3 regions of the Streptomyces sp. NPDC086777 genome follow, and region 3 is predicted to be linked to each of the others. Evidence: riboswitches for the same ligand, from Rfam matches in the RefSeq annotation. Region 3 holds a riboswitch; each other region holds the start of a gene.
What was found. A riboswitch is a leader RNA that binds a small molecule or an ion and turns the genes downstream of it on or off. The one in region 3 is predicted to bind S-adenosylmethionine.
Positions count from the first base shown of each region.

Region 1 (2,259 bases), on a different contig from region 3:
GCTGACCAACCCGGCACGGGTCCGCGCCCAGGCGGTCGGCGTCGCCGACCCCCGGATGGCTCCCGTCGTCGCGGGCGTCTTCGCCGAACGCGGCCACTCCTCCCTCGTCTTCCGCGGCGACGACGGCCTCGACGAACTGACGACGACCGCCACGTCCCGGGTCTGGATCGTCCGCGACGGCAAGGTCACGGAGGAGACCTTCGACCCCCGTGACGTCGGTATCGACCTGGTCCCCGTGGCGGCGCTGCGGGGCGGTGACCCGTCGTACAACGCGGAGGTCGCCCGCAGGCTGCTGGACGGCGAGCAGGGCCCGGTACGGGACGCGGTGCTGCTGAACTCGGCGGCGGCCCTGGTGGCCCTGGACCCGGGCACCGGGACACTCGCCGAGCAGATCCGCGCGGCCATGGCCAAGGCGAGGGAGTCGGTCGACTCGGGCGCGGCCAAGCGGGTCCTGGAACGCTGGGCAGCGGCGACGAACAGGCAGGCACCGCGCGGTCAGAAGGGCTGAGGCGCGGCGCGGCACGGCACCGCCGGACCGCGCCGCCGCGGCTGATCGCCGCCGGGTTCGGAAGGAGTGTGAGCGGCGGTGCCCGACGCCACGCGGGAGGACCCGCCGCCGCTTCCTCCTTCCGTCGCGCCTTGCCGGTCTCTTCCGCCGACCGGTCATGTTTTTCCGTGTCAGCGGCGGACAGCCACACCGGCCGCCCCGGCGGTGCGGCGCCGTGCCTGCGCTCGTCCCGTCATCCGGACAGGAGTTGCGCGTCGGCGATCACCTCACCTAGGTTTCTTCGCAGGTCATGAGTGACAGTCATGAGGCCCCGGCCGACTGTCCGGCAACCCTCCGTCCGTGGCGGGGTGCCCCGGGTGAAGACCAGGCCGTGGGCAGCGAGGTCCACGGCAAGCGCGGACCCCTCGTACACCAGGGGTCCTGGTCGTCGAGGAGTCTCCCGTGAGCAAGCGAATGCGATAGGGCCGCAGAGCCCCGCCTCCGCATCCCCCTTTTCCCCTGCCGCTGCTTGAGCGCGTCCGCTCGCACGGCGGATCTCACCTGCTCACACGGGAGTTCACCCATGTCCGTCTCCACCGCTGCCCCCGCCCAGTCCGTCTGTGCCCCGCTGCCCGTTCTGGGGCGGGATGTCACCGTCCCGCTCGTCACCGGCGGCGAGGTCACCTACGCCGCCCTCGACTACGCGGCCAGCGCCCCCGCCCTCCAGCGGGTCTGGGACGACGTCGCGGCCTATGCGCCCTACTACGGCAGCGTCCACCGCGGCGCCGGCTACCTCTCCCAGCTCTCCACCGACCTCTTCGAGAACGCCCGCCGGACCGTCGCCGAGTTCCTCGACTGCCGCCCCGACGACCAGCTGGTCTTCACCCGCTCGACGACGGACTCCCTGAACCTCCTGGCCCGCGCCCTCCCCGCCGGCTGCCAGGTCTTCGTCTTCGAGACCGAGCACCACGCCTCCCTGCTGCCCTGGCAGGACGCCCGCGTCACCTACCTCGACGCCCCCCGCACCCCGCGCCAGGCCGTCGAGACCCTGGAACGCGCCCTCGCCGACCGCGACCCCCACGGCCCGGCCCTGGTCTGTGTCACCGGCGCCTCCAACGTCACCGGCGAGCTGTGGCCGGTACGGGAGCTCGCGGCCGCCGCGCACGCGCACGGCGCCCGGATCGTCCTGGACGCCGCGCAGCTGGCCCCGCACCACCCCGTCTCCGTCCGCGACCTGGACGTCGACTGGGTCGCCTTCTCCGGCCACAAGCTCTACGCCCCCTTCGGCTCCGGCGTGCTGGCCGGCCGCGCCGACTGGCTGCAGGCGGCCGAGCCGTACCTCGCGGGCGGCGGCGCCAGCCGCAGGGTCACCCGGCGCGAGGACGGGGGAGTGGCCGTGGAGTGGCACGAGAGCGCGGCGCGGCACGAGGCAGGGTCGCCCAACGTCATCGGCGCCTACTCCATCGCCGCCGCCTGCAAGGCGCTCACCGAGGCCGGCTTCGACACGCTGGTCGCCCGCGAGCAGTACCTGATCGAGAAGGTGCGGGCCGGGCTGGCCGAGGTCCCCGAGGTCCGGGTGCTCTCGCTCTTCGGCGACGACGCCCCCCGGGTCGGCGTGATCAGCTTCGTGGTGGAGGGCTGGAACAGCTCCCACTTCGCCGCCGCCCTCTCCGCCGAGTACGGCATCGGCGTCCGCGACGGCCTCTTCTGCGCCCACCCGCTGGTCAGGACCCTGCTGGGCACCGACCCGCAGACCCAGGGCGAGTGCGGGG
Region 1 is NZ_JBFBJI010000065.1:30,528-32,786, forward strand. It holds gene trpD (anthranilate phosphoribosyltransferase) at 1-508, shown strand, start outside; SAM riboswitch class IV at 794-910, shown strand; gene AB0472_RS44195 (aminotransferase class V-fold PLP-dependent enzyme) at 1,071-2,259, shown strand, end outside.
Region 1: it holds a riboswitch for S-adenosylmethionine, as region 3 does, so the genes downstream of both, AB0472_RS44195 (aminotransferase class V-fold PLP-dependent enzyme) here and thrC (threonine synthase) in region 3, are expected to answer to the same signal.

Region 2 (2,259 bases), on a different contig from region 3:
CGCGGTCCGCCGGGCGTCACGGACGGACACGCGAGGTCCCGTCAGGGCCGCGGTCGCTCCGAGAGCGTCCGCGTGAAGTGGGTGACGGGGCGTTCCCGGCGTTCGCCGTCGACGGTGATGTCGACGGCCTCGTCGTAGAAGGCGAGCAGTCCCCTGACCGCGCCGGCCGCGGGCAGCGGGTCCGGATAGCTCCAGACGACGTTCGGGGGCACGTCGGACTCTCCGCGCCAGGACCAGTACTCGGCCGTGCCCTTGTAGGGGCAGCCGGTGTGGTGGCCGGTGGGTTCGAGCAGGTCGAGGCGGACGTCCTCGCGCGGCACGTAGTAGCGCGTGGGCAGGCCGGTCTCGAACAGCAGCACGGGACGGCGGGTGTCCGCGACGACCGTGCCGTCGATCTCCACCACCACGTGGCGGCTGCTCGGGATCGCGTCCACCCGTTTGTGCGGGTCACGGGGGTGGACGAAGATCTCTTCCTCCTCCTCGTACCAGTGGTCGAGGCCCCGGCCCACGCGCCGGAACCACTCGAAGGCGATGTGGTCGGCGAGGTCGGCGGCCGGGAAGGTCCAGGCGGCGTTCTCCAGCAGTTCGCCGCCGATGTCGAGGTCGTAGAAGACGCGGGAGCCGGTGTGCGTACCCGTCGGGGGGTTCTTCGCGGGGCGGAGCAGGTCCTCGCGGACCTCGGTGCGCGGGAAGGCGTACAGCGGGACGGGCACGCCCGGCTCCCAGACCAGGACGGGGTGCCGGCTGTCGACGACGGTCACCTCGCCCGTGCGCCCCCGTACCCAGCGCTCGCTCGGCTCCCACCGGAGGCCTTCCGGGGTGGTCCGCACGGCTCGCGCGTTCGGGGACGTGGTCACGAGCACCTCCTCCTGCCGGGGTACGGCGGTCGTGAGCAGCGGGGTACGGCGGTCGTAGCAGGCCGGCGACGACCCCGTTCTCCCGGACGGGCGTCACGGTACGGCATTGACGTACGACAAAACCGCTCCGTAGCATCGCCAACGGCATCGAGTGTCAGCGTCAGGCCCTGGCTCGCTGACCGGCAACCCTCCCGCGCGGTGGGGTGCTCCAGGTGAAAGCCCGGCGGGATCACCGACGAATTCCCGCAAGCGCGTGGCCCCGTGACCGGGGCCGGAGAAGGGGAGGGACCGGCATGCGACACAGCGACGACCCGGCCACCTCCCCCGCCGACGCCACGGCGTACTCCCGGCTCTCGCGCCGGCGCCACATCGATCTGAAGCGCTCGACCAGCTGCCTCTGTCGGGCCTGACCGGCCCGGCCGCCGCCGGCTGACATCCGTCGCCGGCCCCGGCACCTTCGCGCCGTCCTCTCCCCCGCCACCGGTTCCCGGTGTCGTCCGCATGCCGAACTCCCCTGTCAGCACAGCGCATCCCCGGCCGGAGGCGAACCGCCCGGGCCGCACACACCGTCATGCCCGCGCGCGTACGTGCGTGGTCGTGCCGCGGTGACACGAGTAGGAGAAGACCCTCCGTGACTGCACTTCCGGATCTCAGACCCTTCCGATGGGCGCCCCTGGCCGCGCTCCTGACCACCAGCGTCCTGCTGACCGCGTGCGGTTCGGGCGACGACGGCTCCGGCTCCGGAAGCGGCCGGGCGAGGGCGGGCGGCACCCTGACCTTCGCGGTGGGCTCCGACGCGGGCTGCATGGACCCGCAGCAGGTCGGCAGCAACGACACCATCTACTCGGTGCGCCAGATCGTGGACTCCCTCACCGACCAGGACCCGAAGACCGGCAGGATCGTGCCGTGGCTCGCCAAGAGCTGGGACATCAGCTCCGACGCGACGACGTTCACGTTCCACCTGCGGTCGGGTGTCACCTTCAGCGACGGCTCGAAGCTGACGGCGCAGGTGGTCAAGGACAACTTCGACGCGGTGCCGGGCCTCGGCGCCCTGGGCACCCTCGCCGAGGGCTACCTGAGCGGCGTCAAGAGCACCACCGTGGTCGATCCGCTCACCGTCAAGGTGACCTTCGAGCAGCCCAACGCCCAGTTCCTCCAGGCCACTTCGACCCACTCGCTGGGCATCGAGTCCTCGGCGAGCGTCAAGCGGAGCCCGCAGCGGAAGTGCAGCGACGGGGTGGTCGGGTCCGGGCCGTTCGTGCTCCGGCAGTACGTGCAGAACCAGTCGATCACCCTGGGCAGACGCACCGGGTACGACTGGGGCTCCGCCCTGTGGTCGAAGAAGGGCGAGGCCTACCTGGACAAGCTGGTGTTCAAGGTCGTGCCCGAGGCGGGGGTGCGG
Region 2 is NZ_JBFBJI010000015.1:141,996-144,254, reverse strand. It holds gene AB0472_RS22310 (DUF427 domain-containing protein) at 42-857, opposite strand; SAM riboswitch class IV at 1,001-1,115, shown strand; gene AB0472_RS22305 (putative leader peptide) at 1,151-1,267, shown strand; gene AB0472_RS22300 (ABC transporter substrate-binding protein) at 1,489-2,259, shown strand, end outside.
Region 2: it holds a riboswitch for S-adenosylmethionine, as region 3 does, so the genes downstream of both, AB0472_RS22305 (putative leader peptide) here and thrC (threonine synthase) in region 3, are expected to answer to the same signal.

Region 3 (2,259 bases):
CCGTCGGCCGGGTTGCCGATGGCGAGCGACTTGGCGATGGTGTTCGGCTTCTGCGGCCGGACCACGTCGTGGCCCTCCTTGTACGCCACCGACACCGGCGAGCAGCCCTCGGCCTGGGCACCGAAGATCTTGTACGGCCTGTCCTCGACGAGCCCGAGCCTGATCAGCTCCTGCAGACCCTTGTCGATCTTCGTCAGCTGCGAGCCGGAGGCGATCGGGATGACGAGCTGGTCCGGGATCCGCCAGCCGAGCTGCTCGCAGATCTCGTACGCCAGGGTCTTGGAGCCCTCCGCGTAGTACGGCCGCAGGTTGACGTTGACGAAGCCCCAGCCCTCGCCGGCCGGGTCGCCGATCAGCTCGGAGCAGAAACGGTTCACGTCGTCGTAGTTGCCCTCGATGCCGACGAGTTCGCCGCCGTAGATCGCGGCCATGACGACCTTGCCCTGCTCCAGGTCGTGCGGGATGAACACGCAGGAGCGGAAGCCGGCCCGGGCGGCGGCGGCACCGACCGCGCCGGCCAGGTTGCCGGTGGAGGAGCAGGAGAGGGTGGTGTAGCCGAAGGCGCGGGCGGCCTCGACGGCCTGGGCGACGACGCGGTCCTTGAAGGAGTGCGTCGGGTTGCCGGAGTCGTCCTTCACGTACAGGCCGCCGGTGACGCCCAGCTCCCTGGCCAGGTTGTCGGCCTGGACGAGCTTGGTCCAGCCGGGGTTGATGTTCGGCTTCGTCGCCACGTCCGCGGGGACGGGCAGCAGCGGCGCGTAGCGCCAGATGTTCGCGGGACCCGCTTCGATCGTCTTGCGGAGTTCCTCGGCGTCGTAGGCCGAGAAGTCGTACGCGATCTCCAGCGGGCCGAAACACTCCTCGCAGGCGAACACCGGGCCGAGCGGTACCCGGTGACCGCACTCGCGGCAGCTCAGGGCGGCGGCGGGACCGAGGTCGACGGTGGAATCCGTGGTGCTTGCAACAGTCTGCACAGCCATGTGAGGCGAGGCCCTTTCTCCTCATCTTCCTCACGACGCATCTCGTCGTGAGACGGATTTGGCACCTTCCCTAGCCGGGAGCCTCGCGCTGATCGACAGTGATCTACGAGTACCGACTGGAGGGTTGCCGGGGCTTCAACGGGCCGTTTCCCTCTGCCCCTCTGGATGAGCGGTATGCGGTTGTCAACGCCGGGTGACCCCAGGACATGCGATGGTCATCGGCGTTGTTCAAGACTGTAACCGAAGGCCAGGACAGTTGAGAGAGTCGTCCGTACCGCGAGATGGATCACACGTCGTCGTGTGGCCGTGACAGTGAGGAGCCGCTGACCGTGCTGGAAGAAGTCGAGCGCTGGCTGGCCACCCGCTCCTGGTCCGTAACCGATCGCCCCCTGCACCGCGTCATGGCCGCCAAACGGTCCTCCGGGCAGACGGTCAGCGTCGTGCTGCCCGCGCTCAACGAGGAGGAGACCGTCGGCGACATCGTCGCGATCATCCGCCACGACCTGATGCAGCAGGTGCCGCTCGTCGACGAGATCGTGGTCGTCGACTCCGGCTCCACCGACCGCACGGCGGCCGTGGCCGCCGCGGCCGGCGCCCGCGTCGTGCACCGCGACGCGATCCTGCCCCGCATCCCCGCCGTCCCCGGCAAGGGCGAGGTCCTGTGGCGCTCCCTCCTGGTCACCACCGGGGACATCGTCTGCTTCGTCGACGCCGACCTGCGGGAGTTCTCCTCCGACTTCGTCACCGGCATCGTCGGCCCGCTCCTCACCGACCCCGGCGTGGACCTCGTCAAGGCGATGTACGACCGTCCGCTCGGCGGCGCCGCCGGGCAGGGCGGCCGGGTCACCGAGCTGATGGCCCGCCCGCTGCTGAACATGCACTGGCCGCAGCTGGCCGGCTTCGTCCAGCCGCTCGGCGGCGAGTACGCGGCCCGCCGCTCGCTCCTCGAACAGCTCCCCTTCCCGGTCGGCTACGGCGTGGAACTGGGCATGCTGGTCGACGCCCTGCACCTGGCCGGCCTGGACGCCCTCGCCCAGGTCGACGTCGGCGTCCGCAAGCACCGCCACCAGGACGGCCAGGCCCTCGGCCGGATGTCCGCCGCGATCTACCGCACGGCCCAGCTCCGGCTGGCCCGCGGCCACCTGATCCGGCCCTCCCTCACCCAGTTCGAGCGGGGCGAGGACGGCTTCGAACCGCGCACGTACTCCGTGGACACCGAGGAACGCCCGCCGATGGTGGAGATCACGGAGTACGCCGAACGCAAGGTGGCGTGAGTTCG
Region 3 is NZ_JBFBJI010000007.1:141,895-144,153, reverse strand. It holds gene thrC (threonine synthase) at 1-980, opposite strand, end outside; SAM riboswitch class I at 999-1,152, opposite strand; gene AB0472_RS12800 (glucosyl-3-phosphoglycerate synthase) at 1,310-2,254, shown strand.